Regions from separate parts of the Kocuria sp. WRN011 genome, predicted to be linked through region 2. Evidence: riboswitches for the same ligand, from Rfam matches in the RefSeq annotation. Region 2 holds a riboswitch; the other holds the start of a gene.
The links. A riboswitch is a leader RNA that binds a small molecule or an ion and turns the genes downstream of it on or off. The one in region 2 is predicted to bind S-adenosylmethionine.
Positions count from the first base shown of each region.

Region 1: another riboswitch for S-adenosylmethionine. It lies ahead of CKW39_RS00310 (O-acetylhomoserine aminocarboxypropyltransferase/cysteine synthase family protein); the one in region 2 lies ahead of CKW39_RS08235 (acyl-CoA dehydrogenase family protein).

Region 1 covers NZ_NSGI01000001.1:62,910-70,120, forward strand. Annotated here, with positions in the region: gene CKW39_RS00295 (hypothetical protein) at 22-1,317, opposite strand; gene CKW39_RS00300 (hypothetical protein) at 1,462-2,028, shown strand; gene CKW39_RS00305 (CoA-binding protein) at 2,127-2,618, opposite strand; gene CKW39_RS00310 (O-acetylhomoserine aminocarboxypropyltransferase/cysteine synthase family protein) at 2,615-4,009, opposite strand; SAM riboswitch class I at 4,071-4,168, opposite strand; gene CKW39_RS00315 (succinate dehydrogenase/fumarate reductase iron-sulfur subunit) at 4,281-4,976, opposite strand; gene CKW39_RS00320 (succinate dehydrogenase cytochrome b subunit) at 4,976-5,779, opposite strand; gene CKW39_RS00325 (hypothetical protein) at 5,958-6,515, shown strand; gene CKW39_RS00330 (AMP-binding protein) at 6,586-7,211, opposite strand, start outside.
Region 2 covers NZ_NSGI01000005.1:97,522-104,732, forward strand. Annotated here, with positions in the region: gene CKW39_RS08220 (glutamine amidotransferase) at 1-384, shown strand, start outside; gene CKW39_RS08225 (CPBP family intramembrane glutamic endopeptidase) at 456-1,853, shown strand; gene CKW39_RS08230 (M18 family aminopeptidase) at 1,864-3,192, shown strand; SAM riboswitch class I at 3,245-3,336, shown strand; gene CKW39_RS08235 (acyl-CoA dehydrogenase family protein) at 3,440-4,714, shown strand; gene CKW39_RS15965 (GNAT family N-acetyltransferase) at 4,952-5,173, shown strand; gene CKW39_RS08245 (glyceraldehyde-3-phosphate dehydrogenase) at 5,616-7,031, opposite strand.

The DNA.
Region 1 (7,211 bases), on a different contig from region 2:
GCCACGACTGATGAACCGGGGTCAGTGAGGGTCCTTCGAGTCGGAAGTCTCGCGCTTGTCTGCGCCGCGGTCCTTGCCGTTCTTCTTGCCGAGACTGCGAACGACCTCTGCGTCGATGGCGCCGGTAATGGCGTCACCGTCCGCGGTCGATTGGTTCGCGGCGTCTTGGAGGCGCTTCTCGTGGCCTTCGGGGAAGTCCTTGTCCTCAGATTCCTTCAGGGTCAGTAGCGCGCGCATGCGGTCGCGGCGGCTTTCTTCGCTCGCGATCTTCGGGCGGCTACGGAACCACCAGACCAGCATGACGAGCACCATGATCATCCCCACGTAACCAATGGCGGGGTACACGTAGGCCATGAGAGTTCCGAAGCCGATGAGGCTCACCAAGAAACCGGCCACGCAGGTTCCCAGGAACACCGGGACGTATCGCTTGCGGTGGTTGACGGTGATGCGGCGGCCCAGCGCGTAAAACATGCTGATGCAGGTGTTGTAGATCATCACGAACGTCACGATCACCATGCCCAGTGCAGCCGTGGGGTGCATGGTCTCGAAGAGCATGAGCATGGGGATGTCAGAGCCTTCCACGGACTCGTAATTGACCAGCAATGCCACGGCGTTCATGACCAGCAAGATCGTGTACACCACGCCACCCAGGACACCGCCCCAACCGGCCACGCGGGGGTTGGGGGTGTTGCCGCCGATCATCAGGCTCATGGAGACACCCAGCATCAGGGCCATACAGGTGTAGTTGATCGCGGACAGCCACCACGGAGACACGGGGGAATCGGCCTGCACGGCCAGATCACTCATGGCACCGAGGTCCACAGGCAGCTGCAGCATGGTGTAGATGAACGCCACGATCACGGCCACGAAGATCAGGGGTGTGACTGCGGAAATGATGTTGGTGACCTTGTTGACGTTGAGCAGGCCGGTGAGCATCACGATGCCCACCATGATGGCCGAACCGATCCAAGCGGGAAGGCCGAACTGCTGCTCCAAGGTGGAGCCGGCGCCGGCGAGCATCACGAATCCCATGGCGAACAAGGTCAGGGTCACGCTGATGTCCAAGAATCTGGAGACCACGGGGTGTGCCACGGAGCGGAAGACGCCGCGGTGCTCCTCTGCCAAGAAGTAACTGCCGATCTGGATGATCACAGCACCCGCGGCAACCATGAGAATGCCGGAGACCACGGCACCGGAAATACCCCACGTGCCGAATGAGATGAAGTACTGGACAACTTCTTGACCGGTGGCGAAACCCGCCCCGACTAGGAGGCCGACGAAGGCCAGAGTGACTTGTAATGTTTTTCTGGCATCCACGGAAAACAACTCCTCCAAATTAGGGGACAGATGGCGAGAAACACTGAACCTTCCCAGGATAGAGGGCTACCCGTCAGAAGCGACTTGGCGTCACGGCCCAGAGTGAGATACTCGGTGCAAAACTTTCGGCGAGGGGAGAACCACATGGTGCAGCAATGGGAAGAGGACCTCAAGGACTGGGTGGCCGGCTGGGACGCGGTGCGTGGCACCGAAGTGCCACCGCAGAATGTGGTGGCGTGGAACGGTGAAGTGCCCTCCAAGGAGGGTCTGGTGCTGGTCTGCGCGGAGGATCAGGCTGTCATGGTTCGCGGTGCCGTCAACGTCAAGGAGAAAGACGTGCTGTCCCGGGACATCCTGATGACCGGAGCGGTTCAGGAGCTGGATCGAGGCCTGAGTTTCCCGGGGGAGTCCGGCATGTTCGACGCACCCATGGGTGATGTCACACGGTTCGAGGTGGACGAGTGGGGCAAGCCGATCGCACACTCCACGCTGTCCGTGCAGGATGAGGTCGCGTACATGGGACCGCTGCTCGCGGATGCTTCGGTTGAGCGCGATCCGGCAGAGGTGCTGGACCCGTTGGTCTCGTCCATGGCCAACGAGGCCTTCCTGGCCGACGCCGAGCGCATGTACACCGTGGTCCCCGAGGACGAGGTGCCAGCTCGCGAGTCCCAGGGCTGGGAACGCGCGGCGGTGGTGCTGCGGCTGGGTTGAGCAACGCGGTCCAGAACCATCTGATCCCGCCTTACTGCCAAGTAACCATGGCTACTCTGCAGTAAAGCGGGATCAAATGGTTGGTCGCTCAAGGACCGTCAGGCAACCACCTGACGCTTGGCGGAAATCACCCCGGTGTTGAAGCCGGCCAGGTGCAGGCCGCCGTGGAAGCGGGCGTGTTCGATCTTCACGCAGCGATCCATCACGGCGTTGAGCCCGGCGTTCTCGGCGATCGCCGCGGCTTCCTCGCTCCACGAGCCCAGCTGCATCCACACGGTCTTGGCGCCGAGGTCCACGGCCTCCTGGGCCACACCGGGCAGATCGGAGTCCTTGCGGAACGCGTCCACCATGTCCGGGACCTCGGGCAGGTCCGCGAGCGAGGGGTAGACCTTCTGGCCCAGCACCTCGTCCAACACGGGGTTCACGAAGTACACGCGGTACGGGGACGAAGACAGCAGATACGTGGCCACGAAGTAGCTGGCCCGCGCGGGCTTATTGGACATGCCCACGATCGCGATCGACTCGGTGTTGCGCAGGATGTTCAGTCGCTCGGGGGCGCTGGGGCCCACCCAGGTGCGTTCGGTGCTCATGCGTGGACTCCTTCGGCAGCTTTTTCGGACGTGGGTTCGGCGGTGGCCGCTGCGGGCGTCACGGTTTCGACGACGTCGCCCTCGCGGTTGATCCCGGTCGCGGCGGTCAGTGCCTGGTCCAGGTCCCACAGGATGTCGGCGGGGTCCTCGAGACCCACGGAAATGCGGATCAGGTCTTCCTTCACGCCGCCGGATTCCAGCTGCTCGGAGGTGAGCTGCTGGTGAGTGGTGGACGCCGGGTGCAGCACCAGGGTGCGGGCGTCACCGATGTTGGCCAGGTGCGAGGCCAGCTGCAGGTTTTCGATGAACCGGCCACCCACTTCGCGTCCGCTGAGCTGATCGGTGCCGGCCACCCCGAAGGCGAACACGGAACCAATGCCCTGCGGCAGGTACTTCTTTGCGCGTTCGTGGTGCGGGTGATCCTCGAGGCCCGCGTAGTTCACGTAGCCGATGCGCGGATCGGTGGCCAGCCACTGCACGACCTCTTGCGCGTTCGCCACGTGGGCGTCCATGCGCTGGGGGAGGGTTTCCACTCCCTGCAGCAGGTTCCACGCGGCCTGCGGGGTCAGCGATGGACCGATGTCGCGCAGCTGCTCGGAACGCAGCTTGGTCAGGAAGCCGTACTCACCGAAGTTCCCCCACCACGTCACGTTGTTGTACGAGGGGACCGGCTCGGTCATTGCAGGGAACTTGCCGTTGCCCCAGTTGAAACGACCGGACTCGACCACCACACCGCCCAGGGTGTTGCCGTGGCCGCCCAGGAATTTGGTGATCGAGTGGATCACGATGTCCGCGCCGTGCTCGAACGGACGGCACAGGTACGGGGTGTTGAGTGTGGCATCCACGATCAGCGGCAGGCCTGCCTCGTGGGCGACCTCCGCCAAGCCTTCCAAATCGGCGATCTCACCGGACGGGTTGGCCACGAGCTCGGTGTAAACGGCCTTGGTGTTCTCGGTGATGGCCGCCTTGTAGTCGGCCGGATCGGTGCCGGGAACAAAGGTGGTCTCCACACCGAAGCGCCGCAGGGTCACGTCCAACTGCGTGACCGTTCCGCCGTAGAGCTGGGAGGAAGCCACCACGTGATCGCCCTGTCCGCACAGCGCGGCAAAGGTGATGAACTCGGCAGCCATACCGGAGGCCGTTGCTACCGCGCCGATACCGCCCTCGAGGGACGCAATCCGTTCCTCCAGCGCAGCCACGGTGGGGTTGCCGATGCGCGAGTAGATGTTGCCGTACTTCTGCAGCGCGAAGAGGTTAGCGGCGTCGTCGGCGTCTTTGAAGACGAACGAACTGGTCTGGTAGATCGGGACGGAACGGGCGCCGTGCTCGGCGTCCGGGGTGCCGCCTGCGTGCAGTGCACGGGTGCGGAAACCGAACTGGTGCTCGGCCATAGGGCTCCTCCTTGTCGGCCGCGTACAGCTCCCGTCCGAACACTGCCCGGGGCCGCGCAGCACTCCATCGGTCCTGGCGGTAGCACCGTGCAGTAGGCCGATCGCTGCGGGTTGCTGCGGCGTCGTCGATCCAGGTCTCTCGGCCGCTCGGGATGGTGAGTCCATTGTGTCGCGTGGGTGTCGACGTTCACAAACCGGGGCCCGCCGGTGACCACGGTGCGAGACGGCCGTCGACGCCGCCGCGCGGGACCTCCCGCGCATCCGCGGTGAATTAGGCGTACTTCCCCGGGTTCATCCGGCGGAGATTTTCTCGAGCGACTTCCGTGAGGTTCTCGAGGGGGAGGCCGGCGGGGCAGACCTCCATGCAATCGCCCAAAAGGGAGCAGGGGCCGAACTCGTGCTCGGCGGCGTCGAGCACCTTGCTCGAGCGTTCGTTCCGTTCCTCCGGAGTCTTGGCGAGCGGCGGGAGTTCCTTGAGCAGCGTGCCCACGTACAACTGGCCGGAACCGTTGGGGCAAGCCGCCACGCATGCGCCACAGCTGATGCAGCCGGCGTTGCCCAGGGCCTTGAGTGCCACCGGGAACTTGGCCTCCTTGGCCACCCGCCGCAGAGCCTTCTTGTCCACGGACAGATCTTTCTTGACCGGGAACGAGCCCGCGCGCATGGGTTCGATGAAGATCTCGTCCCCATCGCGGTAGGCCCGCAGTGACTGCGTGCATGATGCCTGGTTCTTGTCCGGGCCGTGGGGCACGCCGTCCACGGTCACGCCGCACTTGCCGCAGATGCCTTCCCGGCAGCCATCGTCAAAGCTGACGGGGTCATCGCCCTGGCGAGTGAGGGTTTCGTTGACCGCGTCGAGTAGGTCCAGAATGCTCATGTCTTCGCGAGCCTCGACCGGGCTCACGGCCACGAACGTGCCCTGATCCTCGGCGGAAGCCTGCCGCCACACGTGCACTGTCAGCAGCATCAGCGCACCACCTTGGCCTGTACGGCCACGGGGATGGTGACGTTTCCGAGAGCCACAGTGGCACCCACCAGCTTGGCCATGGCCTCGATCAATTGGGCGCGCTGTTCGGTGGTCGTGAAGCCTGCGTCCATGGCGGCCGTGCGCACGCCGTGAATCATGTGGCCCGCCAAGGCAGCCATGGATGCGGTGTAGAAGAACGCGACGCTCGGGCGGGACAGGCTTGCCACCAGATTGCCGTAGGCGTCCCCGTGGCGATGCTTCACTGACGCCGCCGGGCGCGCCCCGACCGTCAGATCCGCAACGTGGTACGCAGTGAACAGACCGAGCACCACACCCGTGGAGCGCATGGAGCGGGCGATGATCTGGGGGACCGAGCGACGCCGGCCACGAGGACGCCTGCGCTGCTTGCCCGTGAGCTGGAGCTTGAGGTCCTGAAACGTGCTCTGGACCGTGTGGCGCTCGGCGCGCATGGCCCGCAGTGTGAGTTCGGCGCCGGCCATGATGTGGCTCGTGGCGCTCGCGAGCAACCCGATACGCACCACCCACAGCACGGAATTTCGCGGCAGCACCGGAGCACCGACGGTGCGGAGGAATTCCGCATAGTCGTTGTAGTGCTTCCGGCCCAGGTACACCTGCATGTTCCCGGCCATGTGCCCCGCGGTGAACAGGCTCAAGATGGTTCCGGACGCGGCCATGGCGAGTTTGAGCTCGGCATTGGTGGCGTCCTTGAACATCACCTCCCACGCGCTGAGCTTGGGAGTGGAGTCGGCAGTGTCCGTCGAAGGCTGAGCGGCGGGATTCATCACTGGATCATCCTAAGAGTTCTGCGCGGAAGTATCAGTTCGAGTGCCCTGGGAAGTAACGAACAACTCGATCCTCATGCGCGCGGGGTGAAATTCCAACGCTCGGGGGAGTCGGTGCCTGCCTTTTCTTCGTAGCCTTAAAGATAAGGAGCAACCAGGCGATGACTAGGAGCGCTGGATGACTGACTCACGTGACGCCCCGCGGGAAAGAACTCGCAACCGAGCCCAGGACCTCGATGGCGATCAACCCATCACGACCTTCAGGGAGCGGCCTCAACCGAACTTTGCGCTGGATCCGTTCCACAGGGTGCTTCTTTTGGTCAGCATGATCTCGGCCGTGGCCCTGCCGGTGTACTTCTTCCTGCGGTATTCGGGTGCCCAGGGAGATTTCGCCCTCCATTACGACTTCACTGGTGACGTGACCCGCGAGGGGTCTTTCCAAGAGGCCGCCATTATCCTCGTGCTGCTGAGTCTGCTGACGATCGGTTGTGGAGTGCTGACGCGATACCCACGGGTCTTCAACTTCCCCGTGACCCTCACCCGGGACAACGTGCAGCGTCAGTACAAGAACGCCGTACAGATGTTGGTGTGGGTGGTTGCCGGTATGGCGGCGGTCCTGGCCATCATGGTGGGAGGCTGGCTCGGGATCCTCAGTGCGGACCTGATGTGGCTGCCGCTCGCGGCCATGGGGATCGTCCTGATCGTGTTCATCCGGCGGATGGTCAAGCTCCGCTGAAATCGTCGGGCCGGCTCAACCCAGCCGGCCCGACGACGCCGCTCAGCGCTTTTCCTTGCTCAGCCCACGTTTATTCGCGTGTCGCCAGGACTTCGGCGATCGCGTCAAGAGCTTCCTCATTCTGCAACGAGGAGCGGTCGCCCAAGGTCTGACCTTCGTAGAGCTGGGTCAAGAGGCGACGGGTGATCTTCCCCGAACGAGTCTTGGGGAGATCCGGCACGGCGATGACCTCGCGGGGTTTGGCGATCGGGCCGATCTCCTGCGCCACGTGCGCCCGGAGTTCTTCCCGAACCTCAGCCGCGGACAGCGACTGCGCGTCCGCTGTGAGCACCACGTAGGCCAGCACGGCGTGTCCGGTGACGGGATCCTTGATGGGGGTCGCGCCGGCCTCGACCACGTGAGGGTGGGTCACCAGGGCGGACTCGATCTCGATGGTCGACAACCGGTGCCCGGACACGTTGATCACATCGTCCACGCGGCCCAGGATGTACAGGTCGCCCTCGTCATCGGTGCGAGCGCCGTCTCCGGCGAGGAACCAGCCGCGCTCGCCGTAGGCCGCCCAGTACGAGGACAGGTAGCGCTGCGGGTCGCCCCAGACCGTACGGGCCATGGACGGGCCGATCTTGTCGACCACGGCGAAACCCTGCAGATTGGGGCCCACTTCCTCGCCGGAGTCGTCGAGCACGCGGACCGAGA
Region 2 (7,211 bases):
CGCAGTGAAGAGGTGGGGCCGATCACCGTTACGGTCACCGACGAGGGTGCCAAGGACCCGCTGTTGTCCCAACTGCCGGGGGAGTTCACCGCGTACGTGGGGCACAAGGAAGGCACCCGGTCCCTGCCCGCCAGCGCCGTGCTGCTGGCCAGCGGCACGGTGTGCGAGGTCCAGATGTACCGGGTCAAGCAGAACCTCTACGCAACGCAGTTCCACCCGGAACTCGACCCGGGCGGCCTGATCAACCGCGTGATTGCATACAAGGATTTGGGGTACTTCCGTCCCGGAGACACCCATACCGTGATCGACCGCGTGAAGGACGGGCCCGAAGTGGACCAGCCCAAGAAGATCCTGGCCGCATTCGTCGACCGCTATGCGGTGTAAGGCAGCGCGGCCCGCGGTACACGCCCTCCACAATGACCGCACCGGGGTCCAGTGACCGATAGCGTGGAGTCATGAGCCAGCATCCCGCGCCTTGGAGCAAGCCGCCAGCACCGAACTCGAGCCCGGCCCCACGGCCCGGCGAGGTGAGAGGCGCGGGTGGGGGAGCGGCGTCGTCGACCATGAACGGCGGTCGTGTCCCGGCGCCTGTACCGGCCACCGGACCGTCCCAGGTGCCGCCGGAGCAGCTACGCACGCTGGCGTATCACCTGTTAGGATTCGCCGACCGCAACCACGAATGGTGGAAGCCCCTGGTCGAGGGCGCGATTCTGTTCTTCTTGTTCCTCGTTCTGTCGGTGTTGTTCGCCATCCCGGTCATCTTGTTCATGGACAACCCCATGGGCCTGGACAACGTGGCCACCATGGACCAGCTGGATCCGCTCATCTTCTTCTTCCTGTTCGGTTCCGTCGCGCTCCTGGCACCGGCGGCGTACCTTGCCCGAAAAATCATGGGGCCGCGGCCATTGGGGCTGCTCCATTCTGTGACTGGGCGGCTGCGCTGGAAGTGGATGCTCCAGTGCGGGCTCGCGGCGTTGGCCATTTTCGTGGTGATCAACGGCTTGTCCATCCTGCTCGACCTGATGACCGGCGGCGAGGCGATCGAGTTCACCGTGGCACCCCAGTGGGGATGGTTGCTGCTCATGGTGGTGCTGCTGGTGCCCATCCAGTGTTTCGCGGAGGAACTGGTCTTCCGTGGCTATCTGATGCAGACGGTGGGCCGTTGGTTGAAGCACCCGGCCTGGGCGATTCTTCTGCCGGTCCCGCTGTTCGTCGCCGGGCACCTCTATGACGTGTGGGGACAGGCCTCCATTGCCGTCATGGCGATCACCATGGGCGTGATCACGTGGCGCACCGGCGGGCTGGAAGCGGCGGTCGCCCTGCACGTGGTCAACAACTGCACGGTCACGCTCATGGCCATCGTTGGATTGGCGGACCTGAGTGATACCAGCGGCGGGCCCATCGACGTCCTCTTCACGCTGGCTGTCAACGGGGTCTTCCTCCTGGTCGTGTTCCGGATGGCCCGTAAGACTCGAATTGCTACGTCTCGCACCATCATCCTGCCGCCCCCGCCGCGGTTGCCGGCGTTGGCGCAGCGGCCCCGCACGGTCAGCCAGGTGGGTTCCGAGCTCGCGGCGTTCGTGGTGGATCCCCGCACCCAGAACTACCTCTCCCTGCCCGAGCAGTACGGTCCCTACACCGTTCGGGATGGTCAGGGGCGCCCGGTGGGTTTGTTGGACGTGCGTAGGACGTCGGGTCCGCAGTCACCGAACGGACAATCCGGGAACGGTCCTTGGCCGAACGGCCCGTCACAGGGTGGCGATCCGCGGGACCGCCAGCTCGCGGGTGCGCAGCCGCCGAACCGGGGCTCCCACGGTGGCGACTCGGCTACCAACCAGGACCGCACTCCCTAGACTGTCCTGCATGGCCCATCACAGCGTTTCTGACTTGGATTCCCACCGCGCCCCGTTCGGCTACGCCCGCGCCCTGGGCGATTACGTCATGGCCTCGCCCAGCTCGTACCACGCGGTCGCGGCCGCGGCGGAGCTACTGCGCGGGGCGGGATTCACGGAACTGAGCGAATCCGAGGCGTGGAGCGACGTCGGCGGGCGGCACTTCACGATTCGCGACGGCGCTCTGATCGCCTGGGTGGCCCCGCGCGACTATCGTGCGGGCGCCGGGGCTCGCATCCTGGGTGCGCACACGGATTCGCCAGGGTTCAAGCTGAAGCCCAAGCCCACCACGGTCTCCAACGGCTGGTACCAGGCTGGTGTTGAGGTGTACGGCGGCGTGCTGCTGAACTCGTGGCTGGACCGGGACCTGCGTCTTGCCGGACGGATCGTGGTGCGCGGTGAGAACGGCGAGCTCACGCAGCACCTGTGCGCCACGGAGGCGGTCGCCCGGATCCCGCAGTTGGCCATCCACCTGGACCGCGGCGCCAACGAAGGGCTCAAACTCGACAAGCAGCAGCACGTGCAGCCCATTTGGGGGACCGGTTCGGCTCAGGACGCTGACGTGCTGGGCCTGCTCGCCGACATGGCCGAGGCGTCGGTGGCTCCGGAGGACATCGTGGGATTCGACGTGGTGCTCGCGGACACACAGAAGCCCGAACTGATCGGTCAGCGGCGGCAGCTGCTCGCGAGCGGGCGGCTGGACAACCTGTCCTCCGTGTACGCGGGAATGCACGCGTTGGTCGAGCATGCCGAGGACCTGGAATCCGCGTCGCAGATGTCCGTGCTGGCCGCGTTCGACCACGAAGAGGTCGGCTCCGCCACGCGCTCCGGTGCGGCGGGTCCGTTCCTGGAAGACGTGCTCGCGCGGATCAGCGCGGCGCAGGGTGAATCGCAAGATGATTACCGACGTTCCCTGTCCGAATCGGTGTGTTTGTCGGCTGACGCCGGTCACCTGGTCCACCCCAACTACCGCGGTCACCACGACCCCGTGAACACTCCCGAGCCCGGTGCGGGTCCATTGCTCAAGATCAACGCCAACCAGCGTTACACCACGGATGCCGTGGGTGCCGGTTTGTGGGCGGACGCGTGCGAGCGTGCGGGCGTGAGCTATCAGGAGTTCGTCTCCAACAACAACGTGCCGTGCGGTTCGACCATCGGCCCCATCACGGCCACCCGCCTGGGTATGCGCACCCTGGACGTGGGCGTGGGACTGTTGTCGATGCACTCCGCCCGCGAACTCGCCCACGTGGACGACCTGCACGCGCTGTCCCGAGTGACCGGGGCGTTCTGGCGGTCATAAACCGTCACGCGCGTTGACAGTCACCTTGGGTGCGTGATGCTCTGAATCCGTAACGCCATCAAGAGCGGCCGAGAGACGTGGCTCGTCAACGCCGCAGCAACCACCCGGATACCGGGACGGTGCTTCCGCCACGACCGATGGACAGCTTTTCAGCTCCTGCGGTTCGCGCGGTCATGCCCGTGCACGCGCTGTGCTCCTCTCGGTCGGGTGCGTGCACCGCGACTGAACGCGAGGGACTACCGAGAACATGAGCAGCGACACCGGGATCAAGGAACAGTTCGACACCGCAACCCTTTACGGGGATCCGCAGCGATCCCTGAGCACCCGCGAACTCTTCGAGGTGTTCCAGCCGGTCTTTGATCGCGTTGCCGACGGTGCCGTAGAGCGCGAACAGCAGCGGATTCTCCCGTTCGAGCAGTTCGCGTGGCTCAATGAACACCGCTTCGGAGCGCTCACGGTGCCGCGCTCGCGGGGTGGTTACGGCGCGTCGCTGGAACAGGTGGCGGAGCTGCTGATCGTCCTGGCCGCTTCCGACTCCAACGTGGCGCACGTCTACCGTTCGCACCTGGGATTCATCGCGAGCCTCAGCTCCGATGAATCCGACGTCTGGTTCCCTCGGATCGCCGCCGGTGAGACCGTGGGTAATGCCGCGACCGAGCGCTCCGGTGCAGCTCTGGGCACCGCGGCCACCACGCTCACCCAGACCGCGGGCGGTGACTGGGAGCTCAACGGCACTAAGTACTACTCCACCGGTTCCATCTTCTCCGACTGGATCCAGGTCACCGCCCAGATCCCCGGGCAGGAGGCGCGCTCGCACGCGCTGGTGAAGAGCTCGTGGGACGGCATCGAGCTGATCGACGACTGGGACGGCTTCGGCCAGCAACTCACCGGAACCGGCACCACGCACTTCCGCGGGGTCAAGGTTCCGGCAGCCAACGTGCGCAATCGCGACGGCCGCGCGACCCAGGAGACCGCTGTCTTCCAGCTCGTGCTCTTGGCCGTCGAGGCGGGGATCGCCAAGGCCGCAATCGACGAGGGCGTGCACCTGGTGCGGTCACGCACCCGCGGTTTCAATACCGGTACGGGCTCGGTCGCTCGCGAGGATCCGCAGGTGCTGCAGCGCGTGGGAGAGCTCAGCGCCAAGGCTGCCGCGGCACGGGCGATCGTTCTTCAGGCGGCCCGCGAGCTCGACGCCGCCATCGGCGTTCTCGGCGGAGACCCCCTTCTCGACAACCCCCAGGAGTTGACCAACGCGTGCGAACTGCCCGTGGCACACGCCCAGGTGGTTGTTCCGGAACTCGTGCGCGATGTGACCGACGGGATCTTCGACCTGCTCGGTGCCTCCGCCGTGGGCAAGTCCAAGTCCCTCGACCGCTTCTGGCGCAACGCCCGCACCGTGGCGACCCACAACCCCACGATCTACAAGGCCCGCATCGTGGGTGACTACCGCGTCAACGGCACCCCGATGTTCGGCCTCAACGCCATCGGCGAGGTCAAACCATCCGGCGAGAAGCTCCAATAGACCTGCGTGGCACACCAGGTGCGCTACTGGGTCCTAAGGGTGCCTGAGATGCGAGAGACGCTGGTGGGGGCACGGCTACGCGACTGAAGCGGCGTCGTCGGCGGTGAAGGTGCTGCCATGACGAGCTCCGAGCGACGTTAGAACCTTCGCATCCATCTCATGCGCCGTTAGAGCCCTTGGCGCGGTTCAAAAAGGCTCTATCGACACACCAGGTGCGCGGCTGGGTCCTAAGAGCGCCTGAGATGCGCGTGTCGCTGGAGGGGGCACGGCTACGCGACTAAAGCCGCGTCGTCGGCGGTGGAATTGCTGCGGAAGGACCACGTTGCACGCTTTGCCGCGCGGATTTCTCCTGGCCATGACGCGTCAGAACGGGTGGCGCAGAAATTAGGCCTGCATCCCGCCGCGCACCTGGTCGATGGCGAGGTCGTCTGGGCAATGCACGACCCCACTGACGTCTGAACTCCCCGCAAAGACGCACCTCAAGGGTCGTTAGAACCCTTGCGTACATCTCATGCGCCGTTAGAGCCTCTGGCGGCGCTCAAAAAGGTTCTACCGACGCACCAGGTGCGCGGCTGGGTCCTAAGGGCGCCTGAGATGCGAGAGGCGCTGGTGGGGGCACGGCTTCGCGAGCGAAGCAGCGTCGGCGGAGGTGACGTTGCGGCAAAGACGCACCTAAAGGGACGTTAGGACCCTCGCGTTCATCTCATGTGCCATCAGAACCCTTGGCCGAGCTCAGAAAGGTTCTAATGACACACCAAGTGCGCAGCAGGGTTCCTACGCCACACGAGGCGCGCGGCCTTCCGTGCGACACAGTATTTACATGCAATTGCAACAGCCAACTACGCCGCCCCGGTACCTTCGCGCGGAAGGGGCCGGGGCGGCGTCGTACTAGCGGGGCAGCTTACGGAAGCTGCGGCATGGAGATGTCTGCCATGCGTGCGAGCACGCGCACCACCTGGCAGGAGTAACCGAACTCGTTGTCGTACCAGACGTAGAGCACGAGCGAGTTGTTGTTGACGATCGTGGCCAAGCCGTCCACCACGCCGGCGCGGCGGGAGCCGACCAGGTCGGTGGAGACGACGTCGGGGGAGTCCACGTAGTCGATCTGCTTGCGCAGTGCGGAGTTCAAGGAAATGTCCTTGAGGAACGCGTTGACCTCGTCGGCGGACTCCGGAGCCTTCTCCAACTGCAGGTTGAGGATGGCCATGGACACGTCCGGGGTTGGCACGCGGATGGCATTACCGGTGAGCTTGCCCTTCATCTCCGGCAGAGCTTTGGCCACGGCCTTGGCGGCACCGGTTTCGGTGATGACCATGTTCAGCGCTGCGGAGCGGCCGCGACGGTCACCCTTGTGCCAGTTGTCGATGAGGTTCTGGTCGTTGGTGTACGAGTGAACGGTCTCGACGTGACCCTGCTTGATGCCGTACTGGTCGTTGAGGACCTTGACGACCGGGGTGATGGCGTTGGTCGTGCAGGATGCTGCGGAGAGGATCTTGTCCTCGGGCAGGATGTCCTTGTCGTTGACGCCGCACACGATGTTCTTGAGGTCGCCCTTGCCCGGAGCGGTCAGCAGAACCTTGGCAACGCCCTTGGACTGCAGGTGCTGGGAGAGTCCCTCTTCATCGCGCCACGCGCCGGTGTTGTCGACCACCAGAGCGTTGTCGATGCCGTACTCGGTGTAGTCCACCTCGGCCGGGGAGCCGGCGTAGATGAACTGAATGGGCACACCGTTGGCGGTGATGATGTTCTTCTCTTCGTCAACGGTGATGGTGCCGTCGAACGGGCCGTGCACGGAGTCACGGCGCAGCAGGGAAGCACGCTTGACCAGGTCGTTGCCCGGCTTCTGGCGAACCACCACGGCGCGCAGGTTCAGGCCGGTGCCGTCGTTGCGGTTGATGAGGATGCGAGCCAGCAGCCGGCCGATGCGACCGAAGCCGTAGAGCACTACGTCCTGGGACTCGGGCTCGTTCTCGCCCTGGTGATCGACCACGGATGCGAGCTGTTCACGCAGGTACGCCTCGAGGTGGTTGCTACCGGATTCCTTGTAGCCCTGGGCCAGCTTGGCCACGTCGATGTTGCAGGTGCCGAGCTTGAGCTTGGTCAGCGCCTCGACGATCTCCAGGGTGTCCTTGAGCGGCAGCTCTTCGCCCAGGATGCGGCGGGTGAAGCGGTGCGCCTTGATGATTTCGGTAACGGACTTGTGAACCAGCGACCGGCCGAACACGGTGGTGACCACCTTGTTCTCGCGGTGCAAACGGCCCACCAGGGGGACCAGTGCTTCAGCAAGTGCTTCTCGATCGGACCAGGTGGTGCTCATCAGCATCCTTCTTCCTCGACCCGGACTTCGTCGTGAGGGCCGTGTTGTGCCGCGCTGCGTTGTGCGGTCTAGGGTGATGGCGCCGCGCAGAGATGAGGCGGCTCGTCGTACGCCAGTGTACGTGGCTTGCGCACCCCTCGTGCGCGTATCTCTTTAGGTGACGACGCCGCTGCGTCGCCT